Regions from separate parts of the Streptomyces sp. NPDC104313 genome, predicted to be linked through region 4. Evidence: riboswitches for the same ligand, from Rfam matches in the RefSeq annotation. Region 4 holds a riboswitch; each other region holds the start of a gene.
The links. Region 4 has a riboswitch for cyclic di-AMP ahead of ACZ60Q_RS28070 (M23 family metallopeptidase). Riboswitches for the same ligand answer to the same signal wherever they lie in the genome.
Positions count from the first base shown of each region.

Region 1 (5,701 bases), on a different contig from region 4:
GTCGGCGGGGCGCTCTGCCGGCACGAAGCCGCCGGAGGCCTCCAGCATGCCCTCGCGCTCCACGACCTTGATCCGCTCACGGCCCTGGGCCGCGCCCAGCGCCTGCTCGTGTGCGTCCAGCTTGTGCCAGCCCTCCCAGGTCGTGAAGCGGACGCCACGGTCTTGCAGGAAGGCCTCGACGGCCTCCGGAGCGGGCGTGGCCGGCTCAGGCAGCCGGCCGGCGGCACGGTCCTCCAGGACGCAGGCCACCGTCTCGTTGGCGTCGCCCTTGGTGTGCCCGATCAGGCCGATCGGACCGCGCTTGATCCAGCCGGTGACATAGACCGAGCTCATGTGCTCGTCACCGGCGATGACCCGTCCCGCCTCGTGCGGCACGGTGCCGGAGGCCACGTCGAAGGGGAGCTTGGGCAGCTCCTCCGAGTAGTAGCCGACGGCACGGTAGACGCTCTGCATGTCCCAGTCGGTGAACCGGCCGGTGCCCCGGACATTGCCGGTTCCGTCCAGCTCGGTGCGCTCGGTGCGGAGCGCCACGACCTTGCCGTCCTCGCCGAGGATCTCGACGGGAGACTCGAAGAAGTGCAGGAACAGCTTGTGCGGGCGGTCGCCGACGTCGCGGATCGCCCAGTTCTCCAGGGTCTGCGCGACCATGTTGGCCTGCTTGTTCTCCCGGCGGGTCGCGATGGAGCCCTCGTCGTACTCGATGTCCTCGGGGTTGACGATGACCTCGATGTTGGGGGAGTGGTCCAGCTCCCGCAGTTCCATCGGGCTGAACTTGGCCTGTGCGGGGCCACGCCGCCCGAACACGTGCACCTCCAGAGCCTTGTTCTCCTTGAGGCCCTGGTACACGTTGTCCGGGATCTCGGTGGGCAGCAGCTCGTCCGCCGTCTTGGCCAGGACGCGGGCCACGTCCAGGGCCACGTTCCCGACGCCCAGCACGGCGACCTTCTCCGCGGTGAGCGGCCAGGTGCGCGGGACCTCGGGGTGTCCGTCGTACCAGGAGACGAACTCGGCCGCGCCGTAGGAGCCGTCCAGCTGGATGCCGGGAACGTCGAGCGCCCGGTCGGCCTCGGCACCTGTGGAGAAGATCACCGCGTCGTAGAACGACCGCAGGTCGTCCAGGCCGATGTCGTGCGGGTAGCTGACGTTTCCGAAGAGCCGGATCTGGGGCTTGTCCAGCACCTGGTGCAGCGCTTTGACGATGCCCTTGATCCGCGGGTGGTCGGGGGCCACGCCGTAGCGGATGAGGCCGAAGGGCGCGGGCATGCGCTCGAAGAGGTCGATGGAGACCCCCGGGTCCTGGCAGACCTCGGATTTGAGCAGCGCGTCCGCAGCGTAGATACCGGCGGGGCCGGCTCCGACAATGGCGACGCGGACGGGGCGTGTCATGGCGTGGTGATCCTTCGGGGCGGGCGAACGCGGGCAGGTACAGCGTACGTCGGAGGTAAGGGTTGACTTACTAATCTCCACCGCACACCGTAAGCGATCGCCCCGCGGGCCCGTCGACCGGCCCTGCCTAGAGTGTCCGATTAGCCCACTTTCGTATACCGGTATGGGTGATTTGTTTCTTTTGGCCCTCCTGTTTCGTAAAGGGCTTATTGGGCCTATGGGGTCATTTGCTTGAGCCCGTTTCGGCCATCACTGCGAGGGAGTGGTGAGCGTCACGTCCGAGGGGTCGGACGTGGAAGCGGAGGTGTTGGTTCCCTTCTGTGTGAGGAAAGTTGACGACCTGACGGAATGGCCCGAACCGGCAATTCCGCCTTTCGATCTTGCGCGGAAGGGGAAATCCGGAATGCGGGGCTTGTCCTGTTCGGCATTTCTCGCCTACGGTCACCGTCAATCCGGGCGGAACGCCGAATCCTGCCGCCGTCCGGGAATCCGAAACCCACTCACGTACGGCAGGAGCGGGGGACCCAGGTAAGTCGCCGATCCGTCACCGGAACGGCTTGGGGTGAAGCCGCACGAGTGTGCGGCCAGACATCTCCCGTCTGAACCCGACAGCTCACCTCGCAGGCGCCGGAGAGGAAAACCCCCATGCCCGCACAGGGTAAGCACCGTCGTACCCAGTCCACCTCGCTGCGCCGCGGCATTGTCGCCGTGGCCGCCGGTGGAGCCGTTCTCGCCCTCCCGGTGATCGGCGCCACCAGCGCCTTCGCGGCCCCCGCGCCCGCCGCTCCGCAGCAGGCCGTGGCGCCCGCCGCGGTGTCCGCACAGGTGAATTCCGCCGTGCGGGCCGCGCCCGCCCAGCATTCCGTGGCGGCCGGTGAAACGCTTTCCAAGATCGCCCACGAGTATTCCGTCAGTGGCGGCTGGGAGAAGCTGTACGAAGGCAACCGGAAGATCGTCGGAGAGAATCCCGATCTTATTCACCCGGGTATCAAGCTGATCCTCGGAGCCAAGTCCGAGGCCCCTTCGGGTGGCAAGGCGGGCAAGGCAGCCAAGGCTTCCCCGTCCGTCGCGCGCGGTGCCGAGGCGGACCGCGCCGACCGTTCGGAGCGCGTTAACGCCGCTCCGGTGGCAAAGGCCGCTCCGGCAGCCGTGAAGGCCGTCACGTACACGAATGACCTCGACGGCTGGATCAAGGAATCGCTGGCCGTCATGGCCGAGCAGGGCATCCCCGGCACCTACGAGGGCATCCACCGCAACATCATCCGTGAGTCCTCGGGCAACCCGGCCGCGATCAACAACTGGGACTCCAACGCGGTCAAGGGCACCCCGTCCAAGGGGCTGCTCCAGGTCATCGACCCGACCTTCCAGGCCTATCACGTGCCCGGCACCTCGACCGACAGCTACGACCCGGTCGCCAACATCACGGCCGCGTGCAACTACGCCGCGGACCGGTACGGCTCGATCGACAACGTCTTCGGCGCCTACTGATCCTCCACGCCCGAGCCCGAGTGACCCCGGATCTTGCGGTCCGGGGTCACTCGCGTGTGCCGGGAAGTTACCCTCAAGTTCCTAGTGACTTACCACGCGATCGACAGTAGAACTTGTTGCACTCTGTTGAGGGTGAGGGATGTCATATGAGTGATATTGTCGTGCGGGATGGCGAGGCCAAGGGTGTCTCGCGTCGAAGATTCATCACTGGAACAGGTTCTCTTCTTGGTGCGGCGGCGATCGCCGGGCACACCGCACCGGCGTGGGCGGGCGTCCGTGCGGCAGCAGCGCCGATCGGCTCCGGGGCCCGCGTGCCGGTCCTGGTCGTCGGCACCGGATACGGCGGCTCCGTGGCCGCCCTCCGGCTCGCCCAGGCAGGCACGGACGTTCATATGGTCGAGATGGGCATGGCGTGGGACACGCCAGGCGCGGACGGCAAGATCTTCGCCAACACCACGAGGCCCGACGACCGCTCCTTCTGGCTACGGACCCGGACCAAGCAGCCGCTGAGCAACTTCCTCGGTTTCCCCATCGACAAGAACGTCAACCGCTACACCGGCATCCTGGACGCCGAGGAGTTCGCCGGCATCACCGTCTACCAGGGGCGTGGCGTCGGCGGCGGGTCCCTGGTCAACGGTGGCATGGCCGTCACCCCGCGCCGGGAGCACTTCGGCGCGATCCTCCCGACGGTGAACGCCGCGGAGATGTACAGCACCTACTACCCGCGCGCCAACAGCGGACTAGGTGTCACCACCATCGATCCCGCCTGGTTCGACAGCGTCGACTGCTACCAGTACGCCCGGGTCGGCCGGAAACACGCCCAGCGCTCCGGCTTCCCGTTCCTCTTCGTTCCCGCCGTCTACGACTGGGACTACATGAAGCAGGAGGCGGCCGGTACCGTCCCCAAGTCGGCCCTGGACGCCGAGATCCTCTACGGCAACAACTACGGCAAGAAGTCGCTCCAGAAGACCTACATCGACCGGATCAGGGCCACCGGACGGGTCACCATCTCCCCGCTCCACAAGGTCACCACGGTCACCCCGGCGCCAGGCGGTGGCTACACGGTGCTCATCGACCAGTTGGACACCGTCGGCCGGACCACCGCCACCAAGACCGTCACAGCGGACAAGGTGTTCTTCGCCGCGGGCAGCGTGGGCACCAGCAAGCTGCTCGTCGGCCTCAAGGCCACCGGCGCGCTGCCCCTCCTCAACAACGAGGTCGGCAGGGGCTGGGGCGACAACGGCAACGTCATGTGCGGCCGGGCCAACCACCTGTGGGATCCGACAGGGAAGGTGCAGTCGTCCATCCCCACCGGAGGTATCGACAACTGGGACGCCGGCGGGGCGTTCGCCGAAGTCGCTCCGCTGCCCACCGGGATCGAGACGTGGGCCTCGTTCTACCTCTCCATCACCAAGAACCCGAACCGGGCGCAGTTCACCTGGAACGCGGCGGCCGGGAAGGCCGAACTGAACTGGCAGACGGCATGGAAGCAGCCGTCCATCGACGCCGCGAAGACCATCTTCGACAAGATCAACCAGAAGGAGGGGACGATCTACCGCACGGACCTCTTCGGCGTCCACAAGATCTGGGGCGACGACCTCACCTACCACCCGCTGGGCGGCGCCGTCCTGGACAAGGCCACCGACAACTACGGTCGGCTGCACGGCTACACGGGCCTGTACGTCATCGACGGCGCGCTCATCCCCGGCAACACCAGCGTGAACCCGTTCGTCACCATCACCGCGCTCGCCGAGCGCAACATCGAACGGATCATCGCGACCGATCTGTAGTCGACCCGGAAGATACGGGGACCGACGGAGAGTCCGGGGCCGCCGGGAGTGCCGACCCGGCGGCCCCGGACTCCGTCAGGAGGCGCCCGACCTCATCCGTGACCGGGCAGAACGCACACCGCGTCGATCCCCAGCACATGGTTGAGCCGCCCGAACGCCAGCCACGAGCCGATGCTCATCGTCAGCTCCACGATCTCCGCCTGGCTGTAGCGCGCGGTCATCCGCTTCCAGAAGGCGTCGTCCAGACCGTGGTGGTCGAGCGTGTACCGCTCGGCGTACTCCGCCGCGAGCCGGGTCCGCTCGTCGAAGGCGTCGGTCGTACGCCACTGGGTCACCGCCCCGGCGAACTCCTCCTCGACCTTCGCCCCGTCCCGGTCGGTCCGCCAGTCCAGACAGAACAGGCACCCGTTGATCTGCGCCACCCGCAGCCTCGCCGCCTCGAACTCCCGCAGTCCCAGAGTCGTGTGCTCGTACACGGACACCGAGAAGGCGGCGGCTGCCATGCCGATGCCGGGGACCATCTCCCCCCACACGTAACCGATGGGCTCCTGACCCTCCGGGATATCGATGATCATGCCGGTCTCCTTCCCAGCCTGCCGACCGCAGGCCGCAGCGGAACGTCGAGTGCGTCGTACAGGCCCGGCTCCGCGTCCACCAGCCAGTCGATCGCCGAGACGAGCCGCCCGACCGCGGTGGCGTTCCCGCCGGCCGAACGGTTCTCGCCCTCGTCGGAGGCCTCGACCGTCACCTCGATACGGGGACGGCCCTCGATCACCACGCGGTGCGCGCCCACCCCGTCGGGTGGGGACGGCCAGTCCGGGGCGCACGAGGCGTGGATCCGGGTGATGTGCTCGATGACGATGCGCGGCTCGCCGTCCACGATGCCCCGCACCTCGAAGCGCACCGCCCCCTGCGTGCCCGCCGCGAACTCGCCCATCGTGCGGGTGCGCACCGCGCTCTCCAGCGCCCGGCGGTCCAGTGTCTCGCGGATCCCGTCGAGCTCGACGCCCAGCGCCCGCGCCATGAGGCGTATCTGA
Region 1 covers NZ_JBVJMW010000004.1:493,919-499,619, forward strand. The annotation lists gene ACZ60Q_RS12445 (FAD-dependent oxidoreductase) at 1-1,386, opposite strand, end outside; cyclic di-AMP (ydaO/yuaA leader) riboswitch at 1,870-2,028, shown strand; gene ACZ60Q_RS12450 (transglycosylase SLT domain-containing protein) at 2,032-2,874, shown strand; gene ACZ60Q_RS12455 (GMC oxidoreductase) at 3,021-4,664, shown strand; gene ACZ60Q_RS12460 (carboxymuconolactone decarboxylase family protein) at 4,757-5,239, opposite strand; gene ACZ60Q_RS12465 (NAD(P)H-dependent amine dehydrogenase family protein) at 5,236-5,701, opposite strand, start outside.
Region 1: another riboswitch for cyclic di-AMP. It lies ahead of ACZ60Q_RS12450 (transglycosylase SLT domain-containing protein); the one in region 4 lies ahead of ACZ60Q_RS28070 (M23 family metallopeptidase).

Region 2 (5,701 bases), on a different contig from region 4:
TGTTCGCCGGGTTCGAGACGACGGTCAACCTCATCGGCAACGGGACCTACGCGCTCCTGTGCCACCCCGAGCAGCGCGCCCGGCTGGAGGCCTCCCTGGCGGCGGGGGAGGACGAACTGCTGGCCACCGGCATCGAGGAGCTGCTCCGGTTCGACGGGCCGGTCGAGATGGCGACCTGGCGGTACGCCACCGAGGCGCTGACCCTGGGCGGCGAGGAGATCGCCGCCGGGGACCCCGTACTGGTGGTGCTGGCGGCGGCCGACCGTGACCCGGAGCGGTTCACGGATCCGGACACCCTGGACCTTGCACGGCGTGACAATCAGCACCTCGGATACGGGCACGGCATCCACTACTGCCTGGGTGCGCCGCTGGCCCGGCTGGAGGGTCAGATCGCGCTGGCCACGCTGTTGAGGCGCCTTCCTGACCTGCGACTTGCGGGAGAACCTGGGGATTTGCGCTGGCGCGGCGGGCTCATCATGCGTGGGCTGCGCACCCTTCCTGTCGCGTTCGAACCGGGAAGCCGATCCGATGGAAGTGACACAGCGTCAACTCTGTGACTTTTACGTGATCTGCGCTGCATCGACTTGTGACATACGTTCGAGTCCCGCTAGGTTCACGTTTCGACGCGTCGGCCGCACCTTGCTCACGCGTCACTTGTGCGCCGAAGCAGGCACGAAGACCGCTGCGCGGCGCTCAGGCCACTCGCTTGTCAGTCGCACGGAAGGCATACCCATGGGCTCCGCGAACGGCAGACACCGCCGCCCTCGTCAGGCACCCGCCATCATCGTCGCCGCAGGGGTGACGGGATCGGCCATCGCCATCCCGCTGCTCGGCGCCGGCGGTGCGCACGCGGCCGAGGCCACCACCTGGGACCGGGTGGCGGAGTGCGAGAGCGGCGGCATGTGGAGCGCCGATCTCGGCAACGCCCATTACGGCGGGCTCCAGTTCACGCAGGAGACCTGGTCGGCGTACGGCGGCACCGCCTTCGCGCCCCGGGCCGACCTCGCCAGCCGTTCGCAGCAGATCTCCGTCGCCGAGAAGGTCCTGGACGACCAGGGCCCGAAGGCGTGGCCCAGCTGTGCGGTGATCTCCGGCCTCGCGGTGGACGGCAGTCTGCCCGGCGTCGACCCGGGCACCTCGCCGTCCACGGACCCGTCCACGGACCCGTCCGCCGATCCCTCGGCGGACCCGACGGCCACCCCGACCGACGAAGCGGATACGACCGGCGAATCCGGCAAGGGTGGTAAGTCCGGAGAAGCCGATGGATCCGGCAAGGGCGGGAAGGGCGACGAGGCGGGCAGTGGCGGTGGTGGTGCGGAGAAGGGGAGTGGGGCCCCCGACTCCTCGGTGACGCCCTCCGCCCCGCCGGTCTCCGACGCCCCCGATGCCTCGAACCCGTCCACGGCGCCCGACGCCTCTACGGGCGAGGACGGCGAGGGGGGTAAGCACCGGGGCGCCCCCGCGCCCGAGGAGGCCGGCGCGGGCCAGGAGGACGGCCCCCGCGAGTCCGGCCGGCACGCCTCGCGCGGCGACGGCGACGCGCGGGACGGCGGCGCGGCGACCGCCGACGGGTACACGGTGCGGCCCGGGGACAACCTCTGGGCGATCGCCGACGCCCAGGAGCTCCCCGGCGGCTGGACCGGTCTGTACGAGACGAACAAAGACCTCCTGGGCCCCGACCCGGACCTGATCCTGCCCGGCCAGAACCTGGACCTCGGCCTGGACCAGGGCGCGGGCAAGGCCGCGGGCAAGGGCGCGGACCAGGCCGCGCCGGCGGGCGCCGAGGTGCCCGCCGGCGACTGATCGAATGCGGGGGAACACCTCGAAAATCGGGGCAGTTAAGAGGCCTATGTCCGCTTTTGCGTAAGTGAGACATGGATCTCTTTGCCTCAACTGGCGTATTCCGTCAGGCCGGTCCGGCTGTATCGCCCCCCACCTGCGGAAACGGCCCGCAGGTCGCCGTGAGTTCGAGTCGATTGCCCCCTATGTCCATCTTTGAATGTCGGGGTTCCCTGTGTTTACGGTCGGAGCCGCTCGCACCGCGGGCCCCGTCGACCGTCACGCCGAATCCTGCCGTCGGTCGAAGGGAACAGACGCGTAAGCGCCGTAGGCAGGAGCGGGGGACCCAGGTAGGCCGCCGGGTCCGGACGCCTCGTCGAACCGACGGGGATGTACGGGACCGGCTAGGGGTGAAGTCGCGAGCAGTACCACGCGACCGGGCAACTCATCAGCCCGAACCCGACAGCTCACCTCGTAGGCGTCGGTGAGGAGATTCGTTCCATGCTGCTGAACAGCAAGGGCAAGCACCGCCGCCCGTCCAAGGCCACCCGTATCGCCACCCTCGCGGGTGTCACCAGTGCCGCCGTCGCCGTCCCGCTGCTGGGTGCGACCAGCGCTTCCGCCGCCTCCGTCGAGACCTGGGACGCCGTCGCCCAGTGCGAGTCCGGCGGCAACTGGTCCATCAACACCGGCAACGGCTACTACGGCGGACTGCAGTTCTCGCAGTCCAGCTGGGCCGCCGCCGGCGGTACGCAGTACGCCTCGCGCGCCGACCTGGCCTCCAAGGACCAGCAGATCGCCACCGCCGAGAAGCTTCTCGACATCCAGGGCCCGGGTGCCTGGGCCTGCGCCGGCGCCGGCGGCCTCACCAACGACGGTGTGGACCCGGGCGTGAACACCGGCTCCGGCTCCGGCGAGAGCAAGCCCGCGCAGGCGCAGCCCGAGCGGCAGGCCGAGCAGCCCACCACGCGCTCCGAGCAGCGCACCGCTCCGCAGGCCGAGAGCAAGAAGACCGTCACCACCCCGACCGGCGAGAAGGTCCAGAAGGGCGACGGCGAGTACAAGGTCGAGGCCGGCGACACCCTGAGCAGCATCGCCCAGGCGGAAGACGTCAAGGGTGGCTGGAGCAAGCTCTTCGACCTCAACGGCGACATCGTCAAGGACGCGGACCTGATCTTCCCGGGTCAGCAGCTCCACCTGAAGTAACCCGCCGTCTCTCCTCTCCGGGGGAGAAGCGTCCGGCGGCACTTCTCCCCGCACGGCTTCCCGGCCCGGCGCGCCCGTCCCCCCGGCGCGCCGGGCCGGGTTCTTCGTGAGAGGCGGGCGCCGACGGGCCCGCGTTCGTTCACCTCTTGTTGTTACCGGTCGGTAGATTTCTAGAGTTTTGTCCCGTGATGCAGGTCCCTGGGTTCTTTTTCGTCCCAGGAGGCGGGCGGTCGGCCGGCCGACGGGGCCGGGCCCGATAGGCTCGTGTCGCAAGGCCGCAGTGACCCTGCACAACCAGTGTCAGATCCCAGAAGGAGATGCCTCGTGCCGTCCATCGACGTCGTCGTAGCCAGGGAAATCCTCGACTCCCGGGGCAACCCCACGGTCGAGGTCGAGGTTGGCCTCGACGACGGCAGCACGGGCCGTGCTGCCGTTCCGTCCGGCGCCTCCACCGGCGCGTTCGAGGCTGTTGAGCTTCGCGACGGTGACCCCAACCGCTACCAGGGCAAGGGCGTCGAGAAGGCCGTCCTCGCCGTCATCGAGCAGATCGGCCCGGAGCTCGTCGGGTACGACGCCACCGAGCAGCGCCTCATCGACCAGGCGATGTTCGACCTGGACGCCACCGAGAACAAGGCCTCGCTCGGCGCGAACGCCATCCTCGGCGTCTCGCTGGCCGTCGCGCACGCCGCCTCCGAGGCGTCCGACCTGCCGCTCTTCCGCTACCTCGGCGGCCCGAACGCGCACCTGCTGCCCGTTCCGATGATGAACATCCTGAACGGCGGCTCGCACGCCGACTCCAACGTGGACATCCAGGAGTTCATGATCGCGCCGATCGGCGCGGAGTCCTTCTCCGAGGCCCTGCGCTGGGGCGCGGAGATCTACCACACGCTCAAGAAGGTCCTCAAGACCAAGGGCCTGTCCACCGGACTCGGCGACGAGGGCGGCTTCGCCCCGAACCTGGAGTCCAACCGCGCCGCCCTGGACCTCATCGTCGAGGCCATCAAGGAGGCCGGCTACGTCCCGGGCCGTGACGTGGCGCTCGCGCTCGACGTCGCCGCGTCCGAGTTCTACAAGGACGGCGTCTACGAGTTCGAGGGCAAGTCCCGCTCGGCCGCCGAGATGACCGAGTACTACGAGGAGCTCGTCTCCGCGTACCCGCTGGTCTCCATCGAGGACCCGCTGTACGAGGACGACTGGGCCGGCTGGAAGGTCATCACCGACCGCATCGGCGCCAAGGTCCAGATCGTCGGCGACGACCTCTTCGTCACCAACCCCGAGCGTCTGGCCCGCGGCATCGAGGAGGGCTCCGCCAACGCCCTGCTCGTGAAGGTCAACCAGATCGGTTCGCTGACCGAGACCCTGGACGCCGTCGAGCTGGCCCAGCGCAACGGCTTCAAGTGCATGATGTCGCACCGCTCCGGCGAGACCGAGGACGTCACCATCGCCGACCTCGCCGTCGCCGTGAACTGCGGCCAGATCAAGACCGGCGCCCCGGCCCGTTCGGACCGTGTCGCCAAGTACAACCAGCTGCTGCGCATCGAGGAGATCCTCGACGACGCCGCGGTGTACGCGGGCCGTTCCGCCTTCCCGCGCTTCAAGGGCTGACCCGTAGCGTCAAGACGGTAGCCTCCGCCCGTCCCCGCACCCGGTCCCGTACCGTGTGTGGGGACGGACGTGCGTAACGGGGAGGCGGGAGACATGGCCGGGAAGGACCGCGACCGGTTCTCCACCGCGACCAGGCTGCGGCTGCTCGGCGAGCAGACCGCGGCCCGCGTGTACCGATCCCAGAACCGCCGGCAGGCCCGCCGCTCCCGGCTCACCGGCCGGGCCGCGTTCCTGGCGCTGGTGGTCTGCTCCATGGTCGTGGCGCTCGCCTACCCGATGCGGCAGTACGTCTCCCAGCGCGACGAGATCGCCGAGCAGGAGCGGCTCTCGCAGCAGGCGGAGCGGCGCACCGAGGAGCTGCGGGACGAGAAGGCGCGGCTCCAGGACGACGCGTACATCATGCGGCTGGCCCGCCAGCACCTCCATTACGTCCTCCCCGGGGAGACCGGTTACACCGTGGCCGACCCCGACGCGGCCCAGGACCGCCGCGGTGAGCCGGGCGCGAGCGACCGCCCGTGGCACGCGAACCTCTGGGACGGCGTGGACAGCGCCGACCGGGCCGACCGCGACTGACCGGCCCACACCTCCATCCCCACCTTCACCTCCACCTCCACCTCCACCTCCACCTCCACCTCCACGAGCTTCCGAGCAGAACCAAGGCAGGCATGGAAACGCCCCCTCCGCAGACCGAGTCCACCCAGCCCACCGACGCGGACATCGCCGCGTTCGAGCAGCAGCTCGGCCGCCCGCCGCGCGGTCTGCGTGCCATCGCGCACCGCTGCCCGTGCGGCAACCCGGACGTGGTGGAGACCCAGCCCCGTCTGGAGGACGGCACGCCGTTCCCGACGACGTACTACCTGACCTGCCCCCGGGCGGCCTCGGCGATCGGCACGCTGGAGGCCAACGGGGTCATGAGGGAGATGACGGCCCGTCTGGAGACCGACCCCGAGCTGGCCGGCGCCTACCGGGCCGCGCACGAGGACTACATCACCCGCCGCGATGCCATCGAGGTCCTGGAGGGCTTCCCGAGCGCGGGCGGCATGCCGGACCGGGTGAAGTGCCTGCACGTCCTGGTCGGCCACTCGCTGGCCGCCGGCCCCGGGGTGAACCC
Region 2 covers NZ_JBVJMW010000013.1:88,662-94,362, forward strand. The annotation lists gene ACZ60Q_RS26980 (cytochrome P450 family protein) at 1-557, shown strand, start outside; gene ACZ60Q_RS26985 (transglycosylase family protein) at 733-1,803, shown strand; cyclic di-AMP (ydaO/yuaA leader) riboswitch at 2,093-2,275, shown strand; gene ACZ60Q_RS26990 (transglycosylase family protein) at 2,281-2,985, shown strand; gene eno (phosphopyruvate hydratase) at 3,310-4,590, shown strand; gene ACZ60Q_RS27000 (FtsB family cell division protein) at 4,684-5,163, shown strand; gene ACZ60Q_RS27005 (DUF501 domain-containing protein) at 5,256-5,701, shown strand, end outside.
Region 2: another riboswitch for cyclic di-AMP. It lies ahead of ACZ60Q_RS26990 (transglycosylase family protein); the one in region 4 lies ahead of ACZ60Q_RS28070 (M23 family metallopeptidase).

Region 3 (5,701 bases), on a different contig from region 4:
TGGACGTACTCATCAATGTCTTCGTCGCCCTGCACATCATCGGCATCGCCTCCCTGCTGGGCGGTTTCCTGACGCAGATGAAGGCCATGGGAGCGGGCACCGCGCGCTTCATCCCCGCCATGCTGCACGGCGCGCTGACCATGCTCGTCACCGGCATCGCCCTGGTCGGACTCAATCAGGCCGACGGCCAGACCGTGAACAACGTCAAGATCGGGATCAAGCTCGCGCTGCTGGTCGTGATCCTCGCCCTCGTCTACGTCAAGCGGGACGAAGAGACGGTGGACAAGGGCGCGTTCGCCGCGGTCGGTGGACTGACGGCCGCCAACATCTTCATCGCCACGGTCTGGACCTGAGTCCGCGCGGGGTGCGCCCGCTCCGGGCGGTGCGCCCGCTCTAGGCGGTGCGCCCGCTCTAGGCGGGGCGTACGCTCCGGGCGGTGCGCCCGTTCTAGGCGGGGCGTACGCTCCCGTGGATCGGCATGTAGTAGATCGACTCCTCGCGCACGTTCGCACCCGGCTTCGGGGCGTGGATCATCATCCCGTCGCCCTTGTATATGCCGACGTGGCTGATGTCGTCGTAGAAGAAGACCAGGTCTCCGGGGAGCAGGTCGGACGTGGCGACCCGGGTCCCGACCTCGACCTGGTCCCAGGTCGTCCGGGGCAGGGTCACGCCTGCCTCCCGCCAGGCCGCCTGCGTCAGCCCCGAGCAGTCGTAACTGGAGGGGCCCGACGCGCCCCACACGTACGGCTTCCCGATCTGGGCGCGGGCGAAGGCCAGCACCTTCTCCGCCTTGGCGGCGTAGCCGCTGTCCGTACCGGTGCCGGAGCCCGGCTCCGTGCCCGTGCCGGAACCGGAGCCCGTGCCCGAACCGCCGCCGGACTCCTTCGCCGTCTCCTCGCGGGCCTTCTCCCCGGCCTCGGCCCTCTCCTTCGCCTCGGCGGCCTGCCGGGCGGCCAGCTTCGCCGCCTTCTCCTCCGCCTCGGCCTCCTTCTCGCGCTCCAGCTCCGCCAGCCGCGCCTTCTCCTCGGCGGTCAGCCTCGACAGCAGGCCCCGGGCCTCCGTGAGCCTGGTCTGCACGCCCTTCTTGCTGGAGGCGAGCGTGGCCTGCGTCTCCGTGAGGGCCTCCAGGCTCTTCACCGCCTCCGCGCGCTTCTTCGCCGCCGAGGCCTGCTGCGTACGGACCTCGGTGACGGCCTTCAGCTGCCGCTCCGTGGCCCGGTCCATCAGCCGGCTCTGGTCGAAGTACCCCTGCGGGTCGTCCGCCAGGAAGAACGTCGCGGTGGGCGTGATGCCGCCGCTGCGGTACTGGGCCGTCGCGTAGGAGCCCAGCGCCCTGCGCGCCTCGTTGATCTTCTCGGTCCGCTTCGCCACGTCGGAGAGCAGTGTGTCGACCTTCGTCCGCTGGGACGCGGAGGTGGCCTTGGCCCGGTTGTACTCCTGGGTCGCGGCGCCCGCCTGCCGGTACAGGGCGTCGACCTTCTTCCGGACTTCCTCGATGGCGGGCTTCGGCTCCGCGGGAGCCGCCGTGGCGCTCTGCGTGGAGAGCAGCGTCACGGAGGCCAGCGCGGCCGTCGTCAGCCCGACGGCGGGGGCGGTGGTGCGCACCTTCGTGCGCGGCTTGCGATGCGATGCCAAGGCCTGCGTCTCCTTCCGTGGACCGCCTACCGGGTCAGCTGTCGGGTTCGGACGGAACGGAAGGCTGTCCTACGGTCCGGATGCGAGGGCACGGACCGATTCACCCCGGTGCTGTGTGTGGGTCCCCGGTTCCGAACTGCCAGGGAGGCAGCACGGATTCGGCGGAAGTGCCCGTCGGGCGTGGTTCGCTCCAGGGAGGTACGGGTCACTTGACCGAGCACGCTAGCCAACCGGCCCCGCCGCTGGGAAGGACGATGAGCGATATGCCCGATACATTTTCGTGACCTTTCCGGCTCGGGGGTCCGGCACCCACCCCCGAGGGCTCCGGCACTCCCTCCGACCGGGCACTCCTTCACGGAACGTCGCCGCCCGTTCTCGGTGCGTGTCCGGCGGGTCCGGCGGGTGTCCGGTGGATGTCCGGTGCGGGCGTGTCGGAGGCCGGTACGGAGAGCCCGTTCTCGGCTTCGGCGGAAGGTTGTCAGTCCGGCCGCCTAGACTCGGGAGGCGATGAGCAGCCTCTTTGACGACAGTTTCCTGACAGGCCTCCAGCCCGCGGAGGACGGCCCCCCGCCGCCGCCCGAGGGCCACGCGCCCGAAGCGGTGCCGGAGGGACTCTTCGAGGGCGTCTACGACGCGCCCCCGCCGCCCCGGGACGGGTACTACCGGGACGGTCACCCGCGCCCGGTGATCGACTCCGCCGCGCTGCTCGACGGGCTGAACACCGAGCAGCGCGCCGCCGTCGTGCACGCCGGGTCCCCGCTGCTCATCGTCGCCGGGGCCGGTTCCGGCAAGACCCGGGTCCTCACCCATCGCATCGCGCATCTGCTGGCCGAGCGCGGGACGCACCCCGGGCAGATCCTCGCGATCACCTTCACCAACAAGGCCGCGGGCGAGATGAAGGAGCGCGTCGAGCAGCTCGTCGGCCCGCGCGCCCACGCCATGTGGGTCATGACCTTCCACAGTGCGTGCGTGCGCATCCTGCGCCGCGAGTCCAAGAAGCTCGGTTTCACCTCGTCGTTCTCGATCTACGACGCCGCCGACTCCAAGCGCCTGATGGCTCTGGTCTGCCGCGACCTGGACCTGGACCCCAAGCGCTATCCGCCGAAGTCCTTCACCGCCAAGGTCTCCAACCTCAAGAACGAGCTCATCGACGAGGAGACCTTCGCCGGACAGGCGGCGGACGGCTTCGAGAAGACGCTGGCCCAGGCGTACGCGCTCTACCAGGCCCGCCTGCGCGAGGCCAACGCCCTGGACTTCGACGACATCATCATGACGACGGTCCACCTGCTCCAGGCCTTCCCGGACGTCGCCGAGCACTATCGTCGCCGTTTCCGTCACGTCCTGGTCGACGAGTACCAGGACACCAACCACGCCCAGTACACGCTGGTCCGTGAGCTGGTCGGCCCGGCCGGAGAGGCAGACGCCCCCGCCGAGCTCTGCGTGGTGGGAGACGCGGACCAGTCGATCTACGCCTTCCGGGGCGCGACCATCCGCAACATCCTCCAGTTCGAGGAGGACTACCCGAGCGCGACGACGATCCTGCTGGAGCAGAACTACCGCTCCACGCAGACGATCCTCTCCGCCGCCAACGCCGTCATCGAGCGCAACGAGAGCCGCCGCCCCAAGAACCTCTGGACCAACGCCGGCAGCGGCGCCCGCATCACCGGCTATGTCTCCGACACCGAGCACGACGAGGCACAGTTCGTCGCCGACGAGATCGACCGGCTCACCGACGCGGGCGACGCCAAGGCGGGCGACGTCGCCGTCTTCTACCGGACCAACGCCCAGTCCCGTGTCTTCGAAGAGATCTTCATCCGCGTCGGCCTGCCCTACAAGGTCGTCGGCGGCGTGCGCTTCTACGAGCGCAAGGAGGTCCGGGACGTCCTGGCCTATCTCCGGGTCCTCGCCAACCCCGAGGACACCGTCCCGCTGCGCCGCATCCTCAACGTCCCCAAGCGTGGCATCGGCGACCGCGCGGAAGCCATGATCGACGCCCTGTCGATGCGCGAGAAGATCTCCTTCCCGCAGGCACTGCGCCGCGTCGACGAGGCGTACGGCATGGCCGCCCGCTCGTCCAACGCCGTCAAGCGCTTCAACACGCTGATGGAGGAGCTGCGCACGATCGTCGAGTCCGGCGCCGGACCCGCCGTCGTGCTGGAAGCGGTCCTGGAGCGTACGGGCTATCTCGCCGAGCTCCAGGCCTCCACCGACCCGCAGGACGAGACCCGCATCGAGAACCTCCAGGAACTGGCCGCCGTCGCCCTCGAATTCGAGCAGGAGCGTGGCGAGACGGAGGGCGCGGGCACGCTCGCGGAGTTCCTGGAGAAGGTCGCGCTCGTCGCCGACTCCGACCAGATCCCCGACGAGGACGAGGACGGCTCCGGCGTCATCACGCTGATGACCCTGCACACGGCGAAGGGTCTGGAGTTCCCGGTCGTCTTCCTCACCGGCATGGAGGACGGCGTCTTCCCGCACATGCGGGCCCTCGGCCAGACCAAGGAGCTGGAGGAGGAGCGCCGCCTCGCGTACGTCGGCATCACCCGCGCCCGCGAACGGCTCTATCTGACCCGGGCCGCGATGCGCAGCGCCTGGGGACAGCCCTCGTACAACCCGCCCTCGCGGTTCCTGGAGGAGATCCCGGAAGCGCACCTGGACTGGAGGCGCAAGGGTCCGATGGCCGCCCCCGCCGGGCCCACCTCCGGCATCACGTCCTCGCTGTCCTCCTCCCGCTCCCGCTCCGGCCCTTCGGGCTTCGCCACCAGGCGCGGCGGCGCGGAGAAGCCGACGGTCACCCTGGTGGCCGGGGACCGGGTCACGCACGACCAGTTCGGGCTCGGCACGGTGACGGCCGTCGAGGGCTTCGGCGACCAGGCCAAGGCGACGGTCGACTTCGGCGACGAACGCCCCAAGAAGCTGCTGCTGCGGTACGCGCCGGTCGAGAAACTGTAGACGGGCCGGGGCCGGACAGGGCACGCCCGTCCGGACCGGACAGACGGAAGCGGGAGGGAGGGCCTCGGCCCTCCCTCCCGCTTCCGTCTGTCCGCTTCCGTGATGTCGTTCTCGTGATGTCGTCTCAGCTCGGGTCGACGCCCTTGCTGCGCAGCCACGCCAGGGGGTCGATCGCCGAGTCGCCGCCGGGCCGGACCTCGAAGTGCAGGTGCGGACCGGTGGAGTTCCCCGAGTCTCCGGAGTACGCGATGACGTCACCCGCCTTCACCGGGCCCGAGCGGATCTTGGTGCTGCTGAGGTGGCAGTACCAGGTCTCGGTGCCGTCGGCGGCGGTCACGATCGCCATGACCCCGTAGGCGTTGTCCAGCTGGGTGCGCACGGTGCCGTCGGTCGCGGCCATCACCGGGGTGCCGTACGAGACGGGGAAGTCGATGCCGGTGTGCACGGACATCCAGTTGAGGCCCGCCTGACCGTAGTAGGCGCTGAGTCCGTGCTGCTTGACCGGCAGGACGAACTTGGGTCGCAGCGCCTCGCGGCGTGCGGCCTCCTCCTCGCGCTTCTTCTTCTCCGCCGCCTGCCGCTCCCGCAGGTCGATGCGTTCCTGGGTGCGGCTCGCGCGCTCACGGAAGTCGTCGCTGCCCTCGGAGAGCTGCTCCAGCTGGCTGTCCAGCCGGTTGTTCGCGGCGACCGGCTTGACCGTGCTGGGGTCGGCGACCGCCAGCGAGGTGGTCGTCTCCTCCTGCTTCTCCTCGCCGCCGGGCATCCCGCCGACCGAGGCGGCGGCGATGCCCGCGACGCTCATCACGCAGGCGGAGGGCACCGCGACGGTCAGCAGGGCGGAACGCTTGGCGGGAGTACGCCGACGGGCCCGGTTGCGGGGGGAGGGAGGGCGGGAGGCGGTGCGGTTCACGGTGTGCGGGGCGGGGAAGCCGTCCCCGGCGTCCGGCTCCGGCGCGGCGTCCGGTGCGAGCGCGGCGAACTCGGCGGTGGAGGAGTGGCCGGTCTCCGGGTCCTCGGCCGTACGGTCCGGTTCGGCCGCGGCCCCGGGCACCGTCGCGTCGACCGGCTGCTGTTCGTACAGCGGGTACGACGTCTGTTCGGGTTCGTACGCGGTGTC
Region 3 covers NZ_JBVJMW010000018.1:59,315-65,015, reverse strand. The annotation lists gene ACZ60Q_RS31290 (hypothetical protein) at 1-353, shown strand, start outside; gene ACZ60Q_RS31285 (C40 family peptidase) at 448-1,635, opposite strand; cyclic di-AMP (ydaO/yuaA leader) riboswitch at 1,644-1,809, opposite strand; gene pcrA (DNA helicase PcrA) at 2,143-4,584, shown strand; gene ACZ60Q_RS31275 (peptidoglycan DD-metalloendopeptidase family protein) at 4,709-5,701, opposite strand, start outside.
Region 3: another riboswitch for cyclic di-AMP. It lies ahead of ACZ60Q_RS31285 (C40 family peptidase); the one in region 4 lies ahead of ACZ60Q_RS28070 (M23 family metallopeptidase).

Region 4 (5,701 bases):
GCGCGTTCCGCGTGCAGGGCGGTCAGCAGCCTCGCCCGATCCGCGTCGCCGCGCGCCACGGCGTCCACGATCGCGCCGCGCTCGGCCCAGGAGTCGTCCGGGCGGGCCGGCTGTTCGACCGCGTACATCCAGGCGATCTTGTGGCGGAGCTGGGTGAGCAGCGCGATGAGTCCGGGGCTGCCGGAGGCCTGGGCGAGGGTCTCGTGGAACCAGCCGGCCAGCGAGCGCAGATCCTCGCCCTCGCCCCGGCGGGCCCGCTCCTGGCCCAGCCCGACCAGACCCCGGAGCACCTTCAGGTGGGCTTGGGTGCGGCGCTGGGCGGCGCGGGCCGCGCCCAGCGGCTCCAGGAGCATCCGCATCTCCAGGAGGTCGGCCGCCTCCTGCGCGGTGGGCTCGGCGACCCAGGCGCCCGCGTGTCTGCGGGTGACCACGAAGCCCTCGGACTCCAGCGTGCGCAGGGACTTGCGGACCGGGACGCGGGAGACTCCGTAGCGGCGGGCCAGCAACTCCTCGGTGAGGCGGCTGCCGCGCTCGTGGGCACCGGAGACGATGTCGCCACGGATCGCCGTGCATACCGAATGCGCGGGAATGCGCATACCCCGAACCTCCGCCTTGATCCCCGCGAAAACGCGGCCGCCCGACGCCTGTTCCGTGACTCTATTGCAATCTGTCGGAATTTCCGATGGCGGACCGGAATCCATGGATCTCTTCGGGCCGGAATCGCCGAAGGCCCCGGCGGGTACCGGGGCCTTCGGGCGGAGTCGCGTGGGGCGGGTCAGACGTCCAGTCCGTGGGAGCGCAGGTAGCCGACGGGGTCCATGTCGGAGCCGTACTCGGGGGTGGTGCGGGCCTCGAAGTGCAGGTGCGGGCCGGTGGAGTTGCCGGTGGAGCCGGAGAGGCCGAGCTGCTGGCCGGAAGAGACGCCCTGGCCGACGGAGACGCCGATCGAGGAGAGGTGGCCGTACTGGGTGTACGTGCCGTCCGCCATCCGGAGCACGATGTTGTTGCCGTACGCGCCGCCCCAGCCGGCCTCGACGACCGTGCCGGCGCCGACCGCGACGACGGAGCTGCCGGAGGAGGCCATGAAGTCGACGCCGGAGTGGCTGCCGGAGGACCAGAGCGAACCGCCGCTCCGGTAGCCGGTGGTGACGTGGGAGCCGGCGACCGGGAGGTGGGAGGCGTCTCGTCGGGCGCGCTCGGCGGCGCGGGCGGCTCGGGCCTTCTCCTCGCGGACCTCCTTGGCGCGGGCCTCGACCTCGCGCTGGGCCTCCGCTTTCGCCTTGGCCTCGGCCGCCTTCGCACGGGCTTCCGCGGCGGCCTCTGCCTTCGCCTTCGCGATCGCGTCGGCCTGCCGCTGCTGGACGTCGGCCTGCGCGTCGATCTCGTCGGCGAGGGTGGCGTCGAGGGCGACGGCCTGGGTGAGGCCGGTGTCAGCGGTCCCGGCGCCCTCGGTGTCCGCGGCGAGGGCCGGGGAGGCCGGCGAGCAGAGGACTCCGGTGGTGGCCAGAGCCGCGATGCCGACGGCCTGGGCGCTCCGGCGCGTGAGGCGGCTCGGGGCACGGTGCTTCCCGGTGGCACGGGTGAACGCCATGGAGGGGCTGATCCTTTCCTTCCTTCTCGCCTACCGGGTTAGCTGACGGGTTCGGAGCAGGAAGGTCTCCTACGGATCCCCGTGCCGGCTTCGCGGTACGGGTCTCCGATTCACCCCAGGGACTGCGTGGGTCCCCGGCTCCCCGGGCTCGCGCCTGACGGGGACTCGGCGATGACTGCCCGGCGCCGCGGCTGCGGCATACGGGTGGCGGACAGCCGAGCCGACGCTAGGCGGGGGGACTTCCCATCACCAAACGGACAAGGGGATTTGTCGCACATCCCACAGGACGGACAGCCAACCTCTCCACCAAAAGGGATGTAATGAATTAATCGGGCAAAAAGGAGAACCCCGACGAACTTTCATCCGTCGGGGTCCTGTTCGCGGCAGCGTGTGCCGCGGATGCGTCAGCCGGTGACGACGGACACCTCTCCGATACCGAGCGCCTTCACGGGCTCCTCGATCCGCGCCGCGTCCCCCACGAGGACCGTGACGAGGCGGTCCACCGGGAAGGCGTTGACCACGGCTGCGGTTGCCTCCACGGTGCCGGTCTCGGCGAGCCGGGCGTAGAGGTGGGCCTGGTAGTCGTCGGGGAGGTGCTGCTCGACCTGGTCGGCCAGGGTGCTGGCGACGGAGGCGGCGGTCTCGAACTTCAGCGGGGCGACGCCCACCAGGTTCTGCACGGCCGTCTCGCGTTCGGCGTCGGTCAGCCCCTCGGCGGCCAGCGTCCGCAGGACCTTCCAGAGGTCGTCCAGCGCCGGGCCGGTGGACTCCGTGTCCACCGAGCCGCTGATCGCGAGCATGGCCGCGCCGCCCGAGTCGGGGCCGCTGGAGCGCAGCACCTGGGCGAAGGCGCGCACCCCGTAGGTGTAGCCCTTCTCCTCGCGCAGCACCCGGTCCAGCCGGGAGGTGAGGGTGCCTCCCAGGCAGTACGTGCCGAGCACCTGGGCGGGCCACACGCGCTCGTGCCGGTCGGCGCCGATACGGCCGATCAGCAGCTGGGTCTGGACCGCGCCGGGGCGGTCCACGATGACCACGCGACCCGCGTCGTTCGCGGTGATGGGCGGCACCGGGCGGGTCCGGCCGGCATTGCCCGACCAGTCGCCGAGGGTCTCCGCCAGCAGCGCGTCCAGATCGATGCCGGTCAGGTCGCCGACGATCACGGCCGTCGCGGTGGACGGACGGACGTGGGCGTCGAAGAAGGCGCGCACGGCCCTCTCGTCGATCCGCCGGACCGTCTCCTCGGTGCCCAGGCGCGGGCGGGACATCCGGGCGGTGGCCGGGAACAGCTCCTTGGAGAGCTGCTTGGCGGCGCGCCGGGACGGGTTGGCCTGCTCGTGCGGGATCTCGTCGAGGCGGTTGCCGACAAGGCGCTCGATCTCGCTCCCGTCGAAGGCGGGGGCCCGCAGCGCCTCGGCGACCAGCCCGAGGGCCTTGGCCAGCCGGGAGGCCGGGACCTCCAGGGAGACCCGGACGCCGGGGTGGTCGGCGTGCGCGTCGAGCGTGGCGCCGCAGCGCTCCAGCTCGGCGGCGAACTCCTCGGCGCTGTGCTTGTCGGTGCCCTCGGAGAGCGCTCGCGACATGATCGTGGCCACGCCGTCCAGACCCTCGGGCTCGGCCTCCAACGGCGCGTCCAGGAAGATCTCCACCGCGACGACCTGCTGGCCGGGGCGGTGGCAGCGCAGCACGGTCAGCCCGTTGGGCAGGGCGCCGCGCTCGGGCGCCGGGAAGGCCCAGGGGCGGGCCGTGCCGGGCGTGGGTTGCGGGTGGTACTCCATGGCTACTCCAGTCACGACGGCGTCGCTCACTTGTCCGCCCCCTCGTGCGCGTCGGTGCTCTCGGGGCCGGCCGCGCCCTCATCGGACTCATCGACCTCGTCGGCCGGCTCGATGGGCTCGTACACCAGCACCGCCCGGTTGTCGGGGCGCAGGGCCGCCTCGGCAGCCGCGCGCACCTCCTCCGCGGTGACGTCCAGGACGCGGCCCACGGCGCTCAGGGCGAGCTGCGGGTCACCGAACAGGACCGCGTACCGGCACAGTTCGTCGGCGCGACCGGCGACCGTGCCGAGCCGGTCCAGCCACTCCCGCTCCAACTGCGCCTGGGCCCGCTCCATCTCCTCGGGAGTGGGCCCCTCGGCGGCGAACCGGGCGAGCTCCTCGTCGACCGCGGCCTCGATCGTCTCCACCTCGACACCGCCGGACGTCTTCACATCCAGCCAGCCCAGCGAGGGCGCGCCGGCGAGCCGCAGCAGCCCGAAACCGGCCGCCACCGCCGTACGGTCGCGGCGGACCAGGCGGTTGTGCAGCCGGGAGGACTCGCCGCCGCCCAGCACGGTGAGCGCCAGGTCGGCGGCGTCACTGGCGCGGGTGCCGTCGTGGGGAAGGCGGTAGGCGGCCATCAGGGCGCGCGCCGGGACCTCCTCGTGGACCACTTCGCGCAGCTGCTCGCCGATGGTCTCGGGGAGTGTCCCGTCACGCGGCGGCTGCTTGCCGTCGTGGGAGGGGATGGAGCCGAAGTACTTCTCGATCCAGGCGAGGGTCTGCTCGGGGTCGATGTCGCCGACCACCGAGATCACCGCGTTGTTGGGCGCGTAGTACGTACGGAAGAACGTGCGGGCGTCCTCCAGCGTGGCCGCGTCCAGGTCGGCCATGGAGCCGATCGGGGTGTGGTGGTACGGGTGGCCCTCGGGGTAGGAGAGGGCGGTCAGCTTCTCGAACGCGGTGCCGTAGGGCACGTTGTCGTAACGCTGGCGGCGTTCGTTCTTGACGACGTCGCGCTGGTTCTCCATGGACTCCTCGTCGAGCGCGGCGAGGAGGGAACCCATCCGGTCGGCTTCCAGCCAGAGCGCCAGCTCCACCTGGTGGGTGGGCATGGTCTCGAAGTAATTGGTCCGCTCGAAGCTGGTCGTCCCGTTGAGCGAGCCGCCGGCCCCCTGGACGAGCTCGAAGTGACCGTTCCCCTTGACCTGGCCCGAGCCCTGGAACATCAGGTGCTCGAAGAGGTGAGCCAGACCGGTGCGTCCCTTGACCTCGTGGCGCGAGCCGACGTCGTACCAGAGGCAGACCGCGGCGACCGGGGTCAGATGGTCCTCGGAGAGCACCACACGCAGGCCGTTGGCCAAGCGGTGCTCGGTCGCTGTCAAGCCGCCGGAGCCGGCCTGTGCGGTGGCCGTGTGACCCATGGGCATGTACGTCCCTTCGATCGCGATACTGGACTTCCTGCCAGACCTGCCACTCTAAGCAAGCGCACCGGCACCTGGCGAAGTTCCCGTTCCGTGGATGTTTCCGTCGATGGTGTCGCGGACGCCCCCTCGGCCCGCTTCGGACGGGTCGAGGTCGGCGTTGTCAGTCCGGCGGTCCACAATGGACCGCGTCAGTAGCTCGTGTTGTACCGAACAAGCTCAGGTTGTCCGAACAGAATCTGTGAAGGAGTCGCAGCCGCGATGGCCCGCCGTAGCACGAAGACCCCGCCGCCGCCGGACGACTTCGAGGAGAAGATCCTCGACATCGACGTCGTCGACGAAATGCAGGGCTCCTTCCTCGAGTACGCGTACTCGGTGATCTACTCCAGGGCCCTGCCCGACGCCCGCGACGGCATGAAGCCGGTGCACCGCCGCATCGTGTCCCAGATGAACGAGATGGGGCTGCGCCCCGACCGCGGCTATGTGAAGTGCGCCCGCGTCGTCGGCGAGGTGATGGGCAAGCTGCACCCGCACGGCGACGCATCGATCTACGACGCCCTGGTGCGCATGGCGCAGCCGTTCTCGATGCGCCTTCCCCTGGTCGACGGCCACGGCAACTTCGGCTCACTCGGCAACGACGACCCGCCGGCCGCCATGCGGTACACCGAGTGCCGGATGGCCGACGCCACGTCATTGATGACCGAGGCGATCGACGAGGACACCGTCGATTTCCAGTCGAACTACGACGGCCAGGAGCGCGAGCCGGTCGTCCTCCCCGCCGCCTACCCCAATCTCCTGGTCAACGGGGTGTCCGGGATCGCCGTGGGCATGGCCACCAACATGCCTCCGCACAACCTGGGCGAGGTCATCGCCGCCGCCCGGCACCTGATCAAGCACCCGGGCGCCGACATCGAGACGCTGATGCGCTTCGT
Region 4 covers NZ_JBVJMW010000014.1:55,860-61,560, forward strand. The annotation lists gene ACZ60Q_RS28065 (GntR family transcriptional regulator) at 1-596, opposite strand, end outside; gene ACZ60Q_RS28070 (M23 family metallopeptidase) at 776-1,591, opposite strand; cyclic di-AMP (ydaO/yuaA leader) riboswitch at 1,605-1,772, opposite strand; gene ACZ60Q_RS28075 (M16 family metallopeptidase) at 1,996-3,366, opposite strand; gene ACZ60Q_RS28080 (M16 family metallopeptidase) at 3,393-4,769, opposite strand; gene ACZ60Q_RS28085 (DNA gyrase/topoisomerase IV subunit A) at 5,031-5,701, shown strand, end outside.